Regions from separate parts of the Microbacterium sp. NPDC077663 genome, predicted to be linked through region 1. Evidence: predicted binding sites of a transcription regulator. Region 1 holds the regulator's gene; the other holds the start of a gene.
What was found. The regulator HspR, encoded in region 1, represses chaperone genes until heat shock. The targets are predictions, from matches to a motif close to AAGTTGAGTCNNNNNGACTCAACTT.
Positions count from the first base shown of each region.

Region 2: ACIGEP_RS15435 (Hsp20/alpha crystallin family protein) is a predicted target of HspR. The motif match lies at 3,538-3,562, and genes of this name have one in related genera.

Region 1 covers NZ_JBITVE010000002.1:409,308-417,262, reverse strand. The annotation lists gene ACIGEP_RS09485 (MFS transporter) at 1-657, opposite strand, end outside; gene ACIGEP_RS09480 (GNAT family N-acetyltransferase) at 711-1,253, opposite strand; gene dnaK (molecular chaperone DnaK) at 1,436-3,295, shown strand; gene ACIGEP_RS09470 (nucleotide exchange factor GrpE) at 3,298-3,897, shown strand; gene ACIGEP_RS09465 (DnaJ C-terminal domain-containing protein) at 3,909-4,889, shown strand; gene ACIGEP_RS09460 (heat shock protein transcriptional repressor HspR) at 4,900-5,340, shown strand; gene ACIGEP_RS09455 (hypothetical protein) at 5,503-6,423, shown strand; gene ACIGEP_RS09450 (hypothetical protein) at 6,467-7,057, opposite strand; gene ACIGEP_RS09445 (endonuclease/exonuclease/phosphatase family protein) at 7,089-7,955, shown strand, end outside.
Region 2 covers NZ_JBITVE010000003.1:578,144-586,098, reverse strand. The annotation lists gene ACIGEP_RS15445 (DUF3459 domain-containing protein) at 1-1,353, opposite strand, end outside; gene ACIGEP_RS15440 (prolyl oligopeptidase family protein) at 1,400-3,451, opposite strand; gene ACIGEP_RS15435 (Hsp20/alpha crystallin family protein) at 3,591-4,040, shown strand; gene ACIGEP_RS15430 (MarR family winged helix-turn-helix transcriptional regulator) at 4,115-4,543, opposite strand; gene ACIGEP_RS15425 (DUF2207 family protein) at 4,580-6,370, shown strand; gene ACIGEP_RS15420 (phosphatase PAP2 family protein) at 6,526-7,955, shown strand, end outside.

The DNA of each region.
Region 1 (7,955 bases):
GTCGAGCCCGAACCAGTCCGCCGCGTTGAGGACGACGACGGCGACAAGCGCGAGGATGCCGCCGATGTACCCGAGTCCCCAGCCGAGGCCCGACACCTTGCCGATCGTGCGCGGCGTCGACACGCTGACCAGCAGCGCGTTGTAGTTCACGCCGGCGATCTCGGACGCGACCGCTCCGAGCGAGACCAGGATCGCTCCGAGCCAGAAGTACGAGGGCTCGGCGAAGACGAAGAAGAGGGCGAACTGGAGGAGGGCGAGAAGGGCGGTCGCGATCAGCAGCCAGCGCTTCTTGCGGCCCTTGCGGTCGGCGACCTGGCCGAGGATCGGGGCCAGCAGCAGGATCGCGAGCCCCGCGAGGGTCGATACGAGCCCGTATCCGCTCGAGAGCTCGGCGAGGGCCGACTCCTTGATCGGGTCGTCCGCGGCGAGCCGGGCGATGTCCTCGGGCAGGAACGTGTCGGACACGAGGTATAGCGACACGAAGACGAAAGTCAGGATGACCGAGTTGAACGGCTGCGTCGCCCAGTCCCACATCGCCCAGGAGACGACGCTCTTGCGGGCGACGGGACGCTCCTCGAGGTCCTGGAACATCACGGGCAGTGCGCCGCTGTCGGCGGTGGCGGGGATCTCGGGCGTCCCGCCGGTGGAACGCGTCATGAGGCGCACACTACCGCGCGTTCGGTACTTCCCGGTGACGTGGACTCACCCGGTCAGGGGGCGTCCCACACGACCGGAGTGACGGTGCCGTCGCGCCAGTCGCGGCGCAGGATGCTGTACGCGACGGACGCCAGCAGCCGCCCGTCGTCGACAGGCCAGCCCTCGCGGTAGTAGGCCTCCTGCACCCATCCGCAGCGGACGAACACGCGGCGCATCGCCATGTTGTCCTCCCGCGTCTGCCCCTCGAACCTGTTCACCTCTGGCATGGTCGTGAACACGTGGTCGGTCGCGGCGCGGAGGACGTCTGCAGCGAGCCCACGACCGCGGTGGGTGGTATCGAGGCGCAGATCGAACAGCGGAGCGTCCTCGCTCAGGTCCTCGAGGCGGAAGAAGCCCAGGCGACCGTGCTCTTCGGAGTCGATCCAGAAAGACGCATGATCCTCGTCTGCGTACGCACCATCGTCGATCGCCTGCGCGATCTGCGCCGCCGTGGGGTGCGTCCGCACGTGGAAGGGGAAGGGCTGCGAGGTCATGAACGCGAAGAGGGCGTCGCGGTCGGCGCCGGTCGGGTCGAGGGGGGTGAAACGGATCGGCATCCGTCCACGCTAACGGCGGGCGGGAAGCGGTGAGTCAGCCCTGCAAACTTGATATGAGTGGACTCAAGTTACTTTGACACGGCGACGGCGCCGGATTATCCTTGAGTCATCGCGGCTCAGGTTGTGGCCGAAGTCGCGAGAAGACTTCAGATCTACGCAAACGCCACACGAAGGAGAAACACATGGCACGTGCAGTGGGAATCGACCTCGGAACGACCAACTCGGTTGTCGCCGTCCTCGAAGGTGGCGAGCCGAAGGTCATCGCCAACGCCGAGGGTCTGCGCACGACCCCCTCGGTCGTCGCGTTCACGAAGGACGGCGAGGTGCTCGTCGGCGAGACCGCGAAGCGCCAGGCCGTCACGAACGTCGACCGCACCCTGACCTCCGTCAAGCGCCACATGGGCACCGACTGGAAGACCCAGGCGATCGACGGCAAGAACTACACGCCGCAGGAGATCTCGGCCCGCATCCTCCAGAAGCTCAAGCGCGACGCCGAGCAGTACCTGGGCGACACGGTGACGGATGCCGTCATCACCGTCCCCGCCTACTTCAACGACGCCGAGCGTCAGGCCACGAAGGAGGCCGGCGAGATCGCGGGCCTCAACGTGCTCCGCATCATCAACGAGCCCACCGCCGCCGCCCTCGCCTACGGCCTCGACAAGGGCAAGGAGGACGAGCTCATCCTCGTCTTCGACCTCGGTGGTGGAACCTTCGACGTCTCGCTCCTCGAGGTGGGCAAGGACGACGACTTCTCGACCATCCAGGTGCGCTCGACCGCCGGTGACAACCGCCTCGGCGGTGACGACTGGGATCAGCGCATCGTCGACTACCTGATCAAGCAGTTCAAGGACACCAGCGGTGTCGACGTCTCGAACGACAAGATCGCGCTGCAGCGCCTCAAGGAGGCTGCCGAGCAGGCGAAGAAGGAGCTCTCGAGCTCGCAGTCGACCTCGATCAACCTGCCGTACCTCTCGCTGACCGACTCCGGCCCCGTGTCGCTGTCCGAGACGCTGAGCCGCGCCAAGTTCGAGGACCTCACCAAGGACCTGCTCGACCGCACCAAGAAGCCGTTCGAGGACGTCATCCGCGAGGCCGGCATCAAGGTCGCCGACATCGACCACGTCGTGCTCGTCGGTGGATCGACGCGTATGCCCGCCGTGAGCGAGCTCGTGAAGAAGGAAGCCGGCAAGGAGCCCAACAAGGGCGTCAACCCGGACGAGGTCGTCGCCGTCGGCGCCGCGTTGCAGGCCGGTGTCCTCAAGGGTGAGCGCAAGGACGTGCTGCTCATCGACGTCACCCCGCTGAGCCTCGGCATCGAGACCAAGGGCGGCATCATGACCAAGCTCATCGAGCGCAACACGGCCATCCCGACCAAGCGCAGCGAGACCTTCACGACCGCCGACGACAACCAGCCGTCGGTCGCCATCCAGGTCTTCCAGGGCGAGCGCGACTTCACCCGCGACAACAAGCCGCTCGGCACGTTCGAGCTCACCGGCATCGCGCCGGCGCCCCGCGGCATCCCCCAGATCGAGGTCACCTTCGACATCGACGCGAACGGCATCGTGCACGTGTCCGCCAAGGACAAGGGCACCGGCAAGGAGCAGTCGATGACGATCACGGGTGGCTCCTCGCTGCCCAAGGACGACATCGAGCGCATGGTGCGCGAGGCCGAGGAGCACGCGGCCGAGGACAAGAAGCGCCGCGAGGCCGCCGAGGTCCGCAACCAGGCCGAGACGCTCTCGTACTCGATCGAGAAGCTGCTCACCGAGAACGCCGACAAGCTGCCCGAGGACGTGAAGACCGAGGTCCAGGCCGACGTCGACGCGCTCAAGACGGCGCTCGCGGGCGACAACGACGACACCGTCAAGGACGCCTACGACAAGCTCAACTCGTCGCAGACGAAGATCGGCGAGGCGATCTACGCCGCGAGCCAGGCTGAGGCCGCGCAGGCCCCGACCGACGCGCCGGCCGGTGAGCAGGCGGCATCCGATGAGGACGTCGTGGACGCCGAGGTCGTCGACGACGAGGACGAGAAGAAGTAAGCATGGCGGACAAGGACTTCGACAAGCCGGACGACGGCGACGAGGTCGTGGACTCCGGGGCTGCCGACCAGGCGGCCCCGGAGGGTGCCGCCGAGGGTCCCGACACGCAGCCGGAAGAGCTGACGGTCGACGACATCCTCGGCGCCGCCCAGTCCGACGAGGCCGCGGTCGCCGATGCTCCCGCCGAGGAGCACGACCTCGTCCTCGACCTCAAGCGCGTCCAGGCCGAGTACGCCAACTACCGCCGCCGCACCGAGGACCAGCGCGAAGTGGAGATCGCGCGCGCCAAGGGTTCCGTCGCCAAGGGGATGCTTCCGGTCCTCGACGACCTCGACCGTGCCGAGAAGCACGGCGACCTCCAGGAGGGGACGCCCCTCGCGGCGATCGCCGACAAGATCCGCACCGTCGTCGCCCGCCTGGGCGTCGAGCGCTACGGCGAAGCCGGCGAGGCCTTCGACCCGCAGCAGCACGAGGCGATCTTCCAGGCGCCGACCCCCGGCACCACCGAGGCGACCATCCTCGAAGTGGTCGAGGTCGGATACCGTCTGGGTGATCTCGAACTGCGTCCGGCGAAGGTCGTGGTCGCCGTTCCGGCCGAGTAAGGGGCGCGCTCATGGCCAGTCAGGATTGGTTCGACAAGGACTTCTACAAGGTGCTCGGGGTGTCCAAGGATGTCTCGGACGCCGACCTGAAGAAGACGTACCGCAAGCTGGCGCGCACCTACCACCCCGACTCGAACGCGGGGGATGCCGCGGCCGAGGCGAAGTTCAAGGAGATCAGCGAGGCGTACTCGGTGCTCAGCGACAAGGAGCAGCGCGCCGAGTACGACCAGCTGCGCGCGATGGGCTCGGGAGCGCGCTTCCAGCCCGGGGCGAGCGGCGGCGGCTTCGAGGACGTGTTCAGCCGCTTCTCGACCGGCGGGGGAGCCCAGCAGGCCGACTTCGACGATCTGTTCGCGATGTTCGGGCAGCAGGGCGGCGGCCGGTTCGGCTCCGGTCGGTTCGGGCAGTCGAGCGGCGGGTTCCGCGGCTTCGGCGGCCCGCAGCGCGGTGCCGACGTGACCGCTCGCACGACGCTGGACTTCACCACCGCCGTCAAGGGCGACACGATCACCCTGCAGGGTGAGGACGGCAAGCCGATCAAGGTCAAGATCCCCGCGGGGGTCTCGGACGGGCAGAAGATCAAGCTGCGTCGACGTGGCCGCCCGTCGCCGGACGGCGGCGAAGCCGGTGACATCGTGCTCACGGTCGGCGTGCGCCCGCATCCCGTCTTCACGCGCGAGGGGCTGAACCTCCGCATCCACGTCCCCGTGACGTTCACCGAAGCGGCCCTCGGCGCGACGATCGAGGTGCCCACGCTCGGCGGCGACGTCGTCAAGCTGCGCGTCGCTCCCGGGACCCCGTCGGGGCGCGTGCTGCGCGTCAAGGGTCGGGGCGTGCAGACGACGAAGGGCACAGGCGACCTGCTCGCCGAGGTGCAGGTCGCGGTCCCGACGCACCTGGACGGACCGGCGCGCGAGGCGCTGGAACGCTTCCACGAGCTGGAACCCAAGGAGAATCCCCGCGCCGATCTGATGGCCAAGGCGCGCGAGTGAGGTGAGAGGCATGGCGAACGAGCAGGTCGACGAAGAAGCGCCGATCCTCGCGATCGCGGTGGCTGCGGAACTCGCCGGCATGCACCCGCAGACGCTGCGCCAGTACGACCGGCTGGGACTCGTGGTACCGGCGCGCACCCGAGGCGGGTCGCGCCGGTACTCCCTCCGGCACGTCGCGCAGCTGCGCGAGGTTGCCCAGATGTCGGCCGACGGCGTGAGCCTGCCGGCGATCTCGCGCATCATCGAGCTCGAGAACGAGGTGCGGATGCTGCGCCGCGAGGTCTCGGGTCTGCAGGCGCGCCTGCGCGACGAGGTCGCCGCCCGCCGCGGGGCCCGGGTCTTCGCGGCGGGCGCGACCGGCTCGGTCGTGACCCTCCGCCAGGGCACCCGCGTGCGCCGCGCGACCGATGTCGTCCTGTGGCGCCCGCATCCGTCCCCCTCTGACGACTGACGCCTGGGGCTGCGTCGAGCCGTCGCAGATGGTCGCTGGTTCGCGCTGGCGGTGACCATCTGCGACGGGTCGAGGTTCCTCCCCGGGCGGGGGAAGAAGCGGAGGCTCCCCAGGTGGTGAGATGGGCGACCGGATGCCGCGTGAGCGGGAGACCCTGCTCCCATGTCGAGTCCGTCGTCCCGGGGTCTGCCTGAGCGCTTCACGGTCGCGCAGGGCCTCGAGGCCGGCCTCACTCGACAACGACTCCGCAACCCGGCGCTGGCTGCCCCCTTCTACGGCGTGCGCACTCGTCACCCACCCGACGATGTCCGCGCGCTCGCTCTCGCCTACGCGCCCAAGCTGCGCGAGAACGAGCACTTCTCGCACGCCACTGCGCTGCTCCTCGTCGGCGGTTGGGCTCCGGTCCGGCTGCGTCGTGCGCTCGATGTGACCCCGCCCGCGGTCCGGGCGCGCGGGGACGGTGTCCGAGGCCACGAGCTGACGGTCGCGCGGGTGCGCTCCGCTCACGGAGTGCCGGTGGCCGACCCGGCGGTCGCGTGGTGCCAGGCAGCATCCCTTCTCGACGACCGAGAACTGGTCATCGCAGCGGACGCGCTCCTGCGCCGCCACCAGCAGATACTCACCCTCGACCAGCTGTCCGATGAGGTCGCCGATCGAGCGGGTCGCCGCGGCATCCGTCGGCTGCGTCGAGCGCTCGAGCTGACTGAACCGCGCACGGACTCCGTTGCCGAGACTCTCCTCCGGCTGGACGCGCGTGAAGCCGGGCTCCCGCGGTCCGAGGTGAACGCGGAGATCCGCGATGCGCGCGGTCGTTTCCTCGCGTACGGCGATCTGGTGCACGCGCCGACGAAGGTGCTTCTCGAGTACGACGGCCAACAGCATCGACTCGACGACCGTCAGTACGCCCGCGACGTCGATCGACTCGACGACCTCGCGGCCGCAGGATGGCGCGTCATCCGCGTGAACCGCTCTCACCGGGGCATCGCGCGCCGGCACGCCCTCGACCGCGTCCGCTGCGCGCTCATCGAGCGCGGCTGGCGTCCCGAACCGTCGCACATGGTTGCCCAGCGGCGTGGAAGGTGACCATCTGAGACGGCTCGGCGAGCGGGCGAGCGGATGCCGGGGGTCAGGCGGGATCGATGCGCAGGGTGCCGGGGCCCTCGCCGACGGTGAGGTCGTCGACCAGGCGCAGGGAGCGGGCGAGGGCGTCGACGGCGGGGATGACGGTGCCGAAGCGCTCGCGGTCGGAGATGACCGCGGTGAGCGTGACCAGGTGCGTGCCGGTGTCCCAGGTGTAGGACGCGAACGGCGTCTGCCGGGGGTTCGGCGGCAGCGGCATCTCGAGCTTCTCGCCGACGCCGAGAGTCGAGCCGGTGAACGTGACGGTGTCGTCGTACTCGATCGGCATGCTCGCGCGCATCGTGCGCAGTTGCGGCGTGAGCTCCTGCACCTGCGCCATCGCCACCAGCAGCTCGGGGTCGTCCTTCCACACCCACGCCAGCAGACGTCCGTCCGCCCGACGCATGAGCGCCGGGATCGCCTGGCTCATCGCCCAGGCCGCCACCTTGCTGCCGGGCTGCTCACGCCCGAAGGCGGCATTCGCCTGGGCGAGCAGCATCCCGATCGCCTTCTTGCGGGCGCGTCGTCCGCGGAACCCGAAGGACCCGGTGATCGGGACCCATCGCGCGGGGTCCGCCTGGGCAGAGATTCGCGTCATGCCGACAAGCGTAGGTTGCTATCATCCGCCTATGCTGCGCGTCCCCCACGCTCGCAGCGCCGTCGCAGTGATCGTCGCGATCGCGCTCGCCCTCGTCCTCCCCGTCTCCCCGGCATCCGCCGCGGCTGCGGTGCCCGCCAAGCCCGGTCTGGTGAACTACGTCGGTGCCTCGACGACGTCGCTGACCGTCGACTGGGCCGACATCCCGGGAGCGACGAGCTACTACGTCTACGCCGGGACGAGCCACGCGCAGGTCACCCGGCCCGAGCATCCCGTGAACCAGAAGGTCACGACCTCGAAGGCGACGGTCACGGGACTGAAGCCGGGCGTCGCCTACTTCATCCAGGTCCGCGGAGTGTCGTCTGCCGGGATGGGCCCGCGCTCGTCCCCGGTCGCGCACGAGACGATCACGGCACAGGCGACCCTGCCGTCGACGTGGCCGAGCTACCACGCGGTGAGCTGGAACGTCTGCTCCAACGTCTGCTCGGGCTTCTCGTCGCGCAAGACCGTCATCGACAGGAGGATCGCGGAGCTCGCGCCCGACATCGTCGGACTGCAGGAGGCGTCGAAGTACACCGCCGCGCCCTCGGGCTACCGCTTCGCCTACAACGGACAGAACGACATCCTCATCCGGAACGGCCGGTTCGCGCCCGTCGCAGCGAAGTCCGGTGGTGCGACCTCCGGCGCGGCCGTCTTCCCGTCGACCTACGCGCCCGCCGGCAAGGGGATGTCGTGGGCCGCGGTCCGGCACAGTTCGAGTGCCTACCTGCTCGTCGTGGACACGCACCTCGTGGTCGGCACCTCGGCATCCCTCGTCCGTCAGCGCGAGTACGAGGCCGGCAAGCTCGCGGACGCGATCTCGGCGACGCTGACAAAGCTCAACAAGACCCACCGGTCG
Region 2 (7,955 bases), on a different contig from region 1:
GATGAGATCGAGAGCCGTCGAGGCGAAACCCGACAGCGTCACGGCGGGGATGAGAACCGGCTCGTCGGCGACGTTGGCGAGAACCAGCACGACGCTGTCGTCGCCGGGTCGCTGATATCCCACCACCGACGGTGCCGGCACGCCGAAGCCGATCAGCCGGGAGCCGTCGAGCTCGGGCGTCGTGTGACGCACGGCGATGAGCTTCGTGAGGTTGCGATGGATGCGGCCGGCTGAGGTGGCGGCATCCATCTTCTGCGCGTAGCGATCCCGCGGCCGCTGGCCCCGGTGCACCCACCGCACGTCGTCGCGACGCTCGGGGTCGTCGCGGAAGGTCGGGTCGTTGAGCTGCCCGACCTCGTCGCCGAGCCACAGCATCGGCAGGCCCGGCAGGCTCAGCATGAGGGCGTGAGCGAGCGCGACGCGCGCCTCGCCGAGCGGGTCGCCGGACTCGACGCCCGCCAGCGACGCGGTCGTCCCCGCCACGCCGTCCTCCGTCGCCAGTCCGCGGCCGAACGACGACGGGTCGGTGAAGCGCGCGGTGAGCTCGGCGGCATCCGACGGCCACACGACCGCCTCGGCGTCGCGGACCGCGATGACGTCGGTGCGGCCGTCGCGGCGCTCCACCGCCTGCTGCAACGCTCCGGCATCGCCCGTCGCGAACGCCTGCCAGAGCGGCGCCGAACCGGGCGATGCCGGCAGCACCTCGACCCCCGGCGCGCCGATCGCGAGGACGGGGGCGACGATCGCGGCGACTTCTCGGTCGGGGAGGAGGAAGACCTCGACGCCGCGCCCGGCGAGGAAGAGCAGGTCGTCGACCAGTGCGTTCGCCTCGCGGCCCGGGGGGATGTCGACGGCGAGGGAGATCCCGGACAGGCGCAGTGCCGCCGCGAGATCCGACAGCCTGTCGATGGAGCCGAGCCCGGGATCGCCGCGGCGCAGGTCGACCGAGCCGTCCTCCCGCCGGGCGAACGGCGACTGGACGTGCAGGACGCTCACGCCCAGATCGCGCAGCATCCCGATCTCGTCGCGCAGTCCCGCGAGGTTGCCCGCGTACCGGTCGGCGAAGCACGCCGCGCCGAGGGCGAATCGCGAACGGGTGGCCGTCTTGTGCGCGGCACGCTGCTCGCCGTGCACCTTGAGATCGAGCGAGCGGCCGTTCGCGGCGACGACCGCGGCCGTCACGAGCTCGACGAGTGTCTCGTTCGTCGTGACTCCCCGGTGCCCGAGCGCGGCGCGGAGATCGGGAAGGTGCCGGCGGATGCGGTCGGCCGCGGCATCGTCGTCGCGTGTGCGTTCTGCGACGGCCGCCAGCGTGGCAGCGAGTCCGTCCTCGACGGCCCCCATGGTGCTCATGCGGTGGACCTCCCGCCCCCAGCGTAGAGGGCCCGGCGATCCCGCCTCAGTCGGCGCGGCCGACCGTACTGTCGAGGAAGGCGTGGATCGTCGCGTGGAGTGCTGCGGTGGCCGCCGCGTCGATCGTGCCCGCGTGACCGCCTTCGACGGGCTCGAGGTAGTGCACCTCGGCATCCGTCTCGTCCGCCATGCGGGCGGCCATCTTGCGCGCCTGCACGGGTCCCACCCGATCGTCGCTGGCCGCGGCGTAGATGAGGGATGCCGGGTACCGCCGCCCGGGCTCGATCAGGTGGTACGGCGAGAACGTCTTCACGAACTCCCAGTCGGCCGGGTCGTCGGGGTCGCCGTACTCGGCGATCCAGCTGGCGCCGGCGGACAGGCGCGTGTAGCGACGCATGTCGAGGAGCGGGACGCCGCAGACGATCGCGCCGAAGTCGTCGGGGTACTGCGTCAGCATGTTGCCCACGAGCAGACCGCCGTTGCTGCGCCCGTGGCAGGCGATGCGGTCGGGGGTGGAGACGCCGCGGGCGACGAGGTCGCGCGCGACGGCGGCGAAGTCCTCGTAGGCGCGGTGCCGGTTCTCGCGGAGTGCGGCGAGATGCCACTCCGGCCCGAACTCGCCGCCGCCACGGATGTTCGCGACGACGTAGACGCTGCCTCGCTCCAGCCAGGCCGGTCCCACGATCGTCGGGTACTCGGGGGTCAGGGCGTGCTCGAAGCCGCCGTAGCCGTTCATCAGCACGGGCAGTGCGCCGGCGCGCTCGCGGGGGCCGACCTCGAAGTACGGCACGCGGGTGCCGTCGGCCGACGTCGCCCAGTGCTGCTGGGCGACGAGCCCGGTCGTGTCGAAGGTCGCGCGGCTGCGATCGACCACTCGCGGCGCGGCGCCCGGATCGAGCACGAGGAGGGTCGGCGGGGTGAGGAACCCGCGCGCGACCACCCAGATCTGATCGTCCTCGTCGTCGTCGGCGGTCGCGACGTTCGCGCTGAAGAGGTCATCGTCGCCGAGGCCCAGGTCGAGATCGTCGCCCATCAGCGTCGCGGGGTCGAGCGACACCAGCCGGCTCTGCACGCGGTCGAGCACGGTCAGGACGAGCCGGGTCTTCGTCCACGTCCAGGACTCGAGGACGGCGGTGTCGGTGGGGGTGAAGGCCACCCGCAGGTCGGACCCGTCGCCGCTCGTCACGGTTTCGACCGGTTCCAGCAGCAGGGTGCCCGACGGATGCGTCGTGTCGCCGATGCGCCATGGTGTGGTGGTGCGCACGGCGATGACTTCGCCGTGCACGTCGGCGTGGGCGTCCTGCGGGACGGCGATCAGGCGCGGTTCGCCGCCGGCCCAGACCCATGACTCGGAGTGGAAGAAGTCGTGCGCGACGACGACGATCGGTGTCGCCGTGCCCGCGGTGCGGTCGACGTGCACGAACACCCCGACGTCGGAGGACGAGCCCGTGACGATCGGGGACGCGTCGTCGAGGCGCTCGCCGCGACGCCAGGCGCGGGCGCTGATCGGGTACCCCGAGTCCGTCATACCGCCGCCGTGCAGTGCCGTCGCGACGAGCAGGGTGTCGCGATCGATCCACGAGACGCGATGCTTGTCGGCGCCGAGGGTGAAGGGGGTCTCCTCGACGAACCGCCGGGACTCCAGGTCGAACTCGCGCACGACGGCGGCGTCACCGCCGTCGGGGCTGAGGCGCACCAGTGCGCGCCCGCTGCCGACGGGCCCGTGGGTCGCGCCGGCGAACGCCCATGACCGGCCTTCGTCGCGCCCCAGCGCGTCGATGTCGAGGAGCACCTCCCAGACGGGGGAGCCGTCCGCGAAGTCGGCGAGCGGGGTCCGGCGCCAGAGACCGCGCGGGTTGTCGGCATCCCGCCACAGGTCGTACATGAGGTCGCCGTGACGACTCGGTACGACGAGTCGATCGGGGTCCTGCAGGATGCCGGTGAGCCGGCTCTCGAGCGCGTCCCGGGTGGCGCCCGCGTAGGCGGCTTCGGTCTCCGCCGTCCGTTCGGCGGCCCAGGCGAGGGCCTCGGCGCCGTCGATCTGCTCCAGCCAGAGGAAGGGGTCGGCGGGTTCGGGGGCGGTCTCGGCAGCGCTCATCACGTCAGCCTACGGGCACGCTTCGACCGGTCGTTCGCCCTGCGAGAACCGTTGGCACTCGACATGCCAGAGTGCTAATCTTTTCTTACTTGAGCCGCGAAGGCTCAACTTTGAGACCACATGAACAAAGGAGAGAATCATGGCGACCTACGACCCGTTCCGTGACATCGACCGCCTGGCGTCGACGCTCTTCGACACGCGCCGCGGCCCGCGACGGATGCCGATGGATCTGTACCGCGACGGTGACCACTACGTCCTCAACGCGGACCTCCCCGGCATCGACCCGGGTTCGGTCGACATCGACGTCGACGGCCAGCTGCTGACGATCCGGGCGGAGCGCACGCTCTCGTCGGGCGAGGGTGTCAAGTGGATCACGCGCGAGCGCGAGACCGCGAGCTTCCTCCGCCAGCTGAACCTCGGCCAGGGCATCGACACCGACGCGATCACCGCGACCTACAACAACGGCGTCCTGACCGTCACCATCCCGGTGAGCGAGAAGGCCAAGCCGCGCAAGGTCGAGGTCGTCGCCAACGGTTCGGCGCCGACCGTCGCTGCCCGCGAGAGCGAGCCGCAGCCGATCGACCAGTGATCCCGGCGCCGTCACGGCGATGAGATGACGATCGCCCCGCACCCCGTCTCGGGTGCGGGGCGATCGTCGTTCCGTCAGACGCCGCGCAGGCGTGCGGTGAGCTTCTCGAGCTGTGCGAGTTCGTCGTCGGTGAGCACCGACATCCGCTCGGCGATCGTGCGCCCGTGCGTCGTCGCGAGTCGGCGGAACATCGTCGCGCCCTTCTCGGTCGCGCGCAGCAGAGCCCCCCGGCCGTCCTGCGGGTCGGGGCACTTGGAGATGAGCCCGCGCGCGACCATCCGGTCGACGAGCCGCGAGACGCTCGGCTGACTGATCAACATGTTCGCCGTCACGTCGCGCAGCCGGGCCGTGTGCTCAGCGCACCGCGTCACCGTGAGGAGGACGTCGTACTCGGCGCTCGAGAGATGCTCGTCGTCGAAGTCCTGGGAGATCTCCGCCAAGACCTCGTGCTGCGCGCGGAAGAGGCTCTCCCACGCGGCGATGGCGAGGCGGCGGTCGGTCATGGCGTCAACTGTAGCGTCGCTCATAGGGTTGACCGCGTGCAGCCTTGGTCCCGTCGTCTCGCCCGTGCTGGAGCCGTCGTCGCCGTCGTCCTCGGCGTCCTGATCGGGGCGCCGCAGGCGGCGAACGCCGACGTCGAGGACTTCTCATTCGACAGTCTCGACGTCGACTACACCCTCACTCGCGCCGACGACGGCACGAGTCGGATGCAGGTCGTCGAGCGGTTCGTGGCGGTGTTCCCCGAGACCGATCAGAACCGCGGCATCCGACGTGTCATCCCGGGTGAGTACGACGGTCAGCCGTTGCGGCCGAGCTTCGAGTCGGCGGTGGACGCGAGCGGCGACCCGTGGGAGGTCGTCGAGACGGACGAGGGTGAGGACGGATTGGTCGTGACCGCGCGATCCGAGGACTACGTCCACGGCCGCCAGACCTTCGTCCTCACCTACGCGCTCGACAACGTGACGCGCGAGTTCCCCGACACGGGACTCGAGCTCTACTGGGACGTGAACGGGTTCGACTCGGCGCAGTCGTTCGGTGAGGTGACCGCGAGGCTGCACCTCGGTGGCGAGATCGCGGATGCCGTGGGTGCGCTCGCGTGCTACGCCGGGCCGTTCGGCGCCGAGACGCCGTGCGACGGCATCAACGTCGACACGTCCGGCTCGAGTGCGACGGTTGTCGCGCGGCAGGCCGGGCTGGGTCCGCATGAATCGCTGACCTTCGCGGTCGGCTTCGCCGACGGCACCTTCGAACCGCTCGACACCTCTTACCTCGGCACGCTGCTCGGCTGGGGCCACGCGGCTGCCGGTGCGGGTCTGGTCGGGGTCGCGGGCTGGGCGCTGTGGCTGCGCCGCCGCCACCTCTCCGACGGCGCCGGCAGGCCGACGGTGATCGCGGAATCGCAACCGCCCGCGGGGGTCGATGCGCTGCACGCGGCGGTGCTGCTGCAGAAGACCGGCAAGGCCATCCCCGCCGAGGTGCTCGAGCAGGCGATCGTCGGATCCATCCGCATCACCGAGGGGGAGAAGCCCCGATGGGGGTCCGCGAAGCTCGTCGCCGAACTGGTCGACGCCTCACGCGCCGACGCCGATGGCCGGGCGCTCCTGCAGGGACTGTTCCCCGACGGCAAGGCGGGGGATCGTTTCGAGTTCGGCACCTCCGACACGCGGCTCTCCGCGACAGCGCAGCGCATTCTGAAGGAGGCCGAGTCGGCCCTGCGCGATCGCGGCTGGCGGCGCGACGTCCCCGCGTGGGTGCGCGCGGTGCCGGTTCTCGTCGCCGCCCTGCTCGTGGCCGTGGTCGTCGTCGCGACGATCGTGCTGACCGATCGGGCGGTCGATCCGCTGTGGCCGTTCATCGGACTCTTCGGCGGGATCGTCGTCTTCATCGCGGTGATCGGGATGATCGCCCGCAAGCCGCTCACGGAGAGCGGTGCAGAGGTGCGGGACCATCTCGCGGGGCTGCGTCAGTTCATCGAATGGGCGGAGGCCGACCGCATCCGGATGCTGCAATCACCTGGAGGTGCGGAGCGCCGCCCCATCGACACGGGCGATCCTCGCGTGATGCTCGACCTGTACGAGCGACTGCTGCCCTACGCGGTCGTGTTCGGGCAGGAGAAGCAGTGGGCCGGGCACCTCGCCGTGCTGTACGCCTCTGCGGGCGTCGCTGCGCCGGTCTGGTACGCGGGCTCCGGCGGTTTCGACGCGGCGTCGTTCTCATCGAGCATCGGATCGCTGTCGGCGGCCTCGACCTCGTCGGCGTCGACGGGCGGGTCCAGCGGCGGCGGAAGCGCCGGTGGTGGCGGGGGAGGCGGCGGCGTCGGCGGTGTCTGACCGATCGGATGCCGGTGGGTAACCGCGTCGTCACACTCTGTTCGCGTGTCGAGGAGAGAATTCTCACGAAGACTCTTGTTGCTATGTCCTGACAATTAGGGCGAGCGTCGATAGTCTGCGACAACCCCACCAACCGACGGAAGTGAGGCGCGCCCGTGAGCGTGAAGAGACAGACGAGCAGATCCGGTGTACGGACCGGCGCAGCGATGGGTGGCCTCGGCATCCTCGTCGCCTGCACCTTGACGGCGGGGCCTGCATTCGCGGCCACCGGATTCACCGCAGAGCAGAAGAACGCGACGTACACGTCGGACGCCGCGGCGTCCACGGGCGACTCGAGCGCACCCAGCGCCGACAACTGGTCGGTACAGATGATGGACGTCTTCGATGACCTCCGCACCGACCGCGGCGAGGGCGGCAACGCCGCCGTCATGGACTACAACGACGAGATCACGAGCCGCATCAACCTCACCGCGTCCGACGAGCAGGTGCAGCGCGCGATCGTCGACCAGTACGACGACATGTCGATCAGCATGGCCGACGCATTCGGTGAGGAGCTCGGCGCGATCTACACCGAGGCGGCACTGGCCGGTGACCTGCCGAAGACGACGTGGCTGCTCAGCAAGGAGAGCGGCAAGCTCGGCTCGACCTCCTCGAGCAACCCGCCGAAGAACTACTTCGACTACGACCGTCCCTACCTGCGGCTCGACACCACGACTCAGCTCGAGTATCGCGACAAGGAGGGCGGCGACGCGTGGGGCTCGACGAGCGGATCGTATCCGTCGGGCCACACGTCGCAGGCCTACTGGCAGGGCACGGCGCTCGCCGAGATGCTGCCGGAGCTCGCGCCGCAGATCCTCGCGCGCACGGCGGAGGCGGGGGACAACCGCATCGTCATGGCGGCGCACTATGCGCTGGACGTCATCAGCGGTCGCATGATGGGCCAGAAGATCATCGCCCTCCGGCTCGCGGACCCCGAGATGCGCGCGCTCGTCGATGAAGCGGGCCAGGAGATCCGCGACGTCCTCGAGGCGGGATGCGGTGACACGCTCGAGAAGTGCATCGCGCACGACACTCCGTACAAGTCCACCGAGGACGCCGTGGCGTACTACGAGGAGCACCTCGGCTACGGCTTCCCCGACGTCGGCCCGAAGGGTGAGCCGGTCGTCGTCCCCGAGGGGGCGGAGGAGCTCCTCGTCTCGGCACAGCCCGACCTGACGCCTGAGCAGCGCCGACAACTGCTCGCACTGACGGCGGCCGACTCGGGTCATCCGCTGGACGTGGGCGAACAGGAGAGCTGGCAGCGCATGAACCTCGCCGCCGCGATGGCCGCGGAGGTCACCGTGAAGGACGACGGCTCGATCGTCATCGGGGATGCCGGTGGTGAACCCACTCCGACCCCGGAACCCACCCCCGGGCCCGACCCGGAGCCCACGCCCGAGCCGACTCCGTCGCCGCAGCCCGAACCGACCCCCACGCCCACGCCCGAGCCGACTCCGGCTCCGCAGCCGTCTCTGCCGTCGACCGGTGGTGCGCTGAGCGCTCCCGTGGCGAACGGCGACGACCTGCCGGCGGCAGCGGAGGGCGG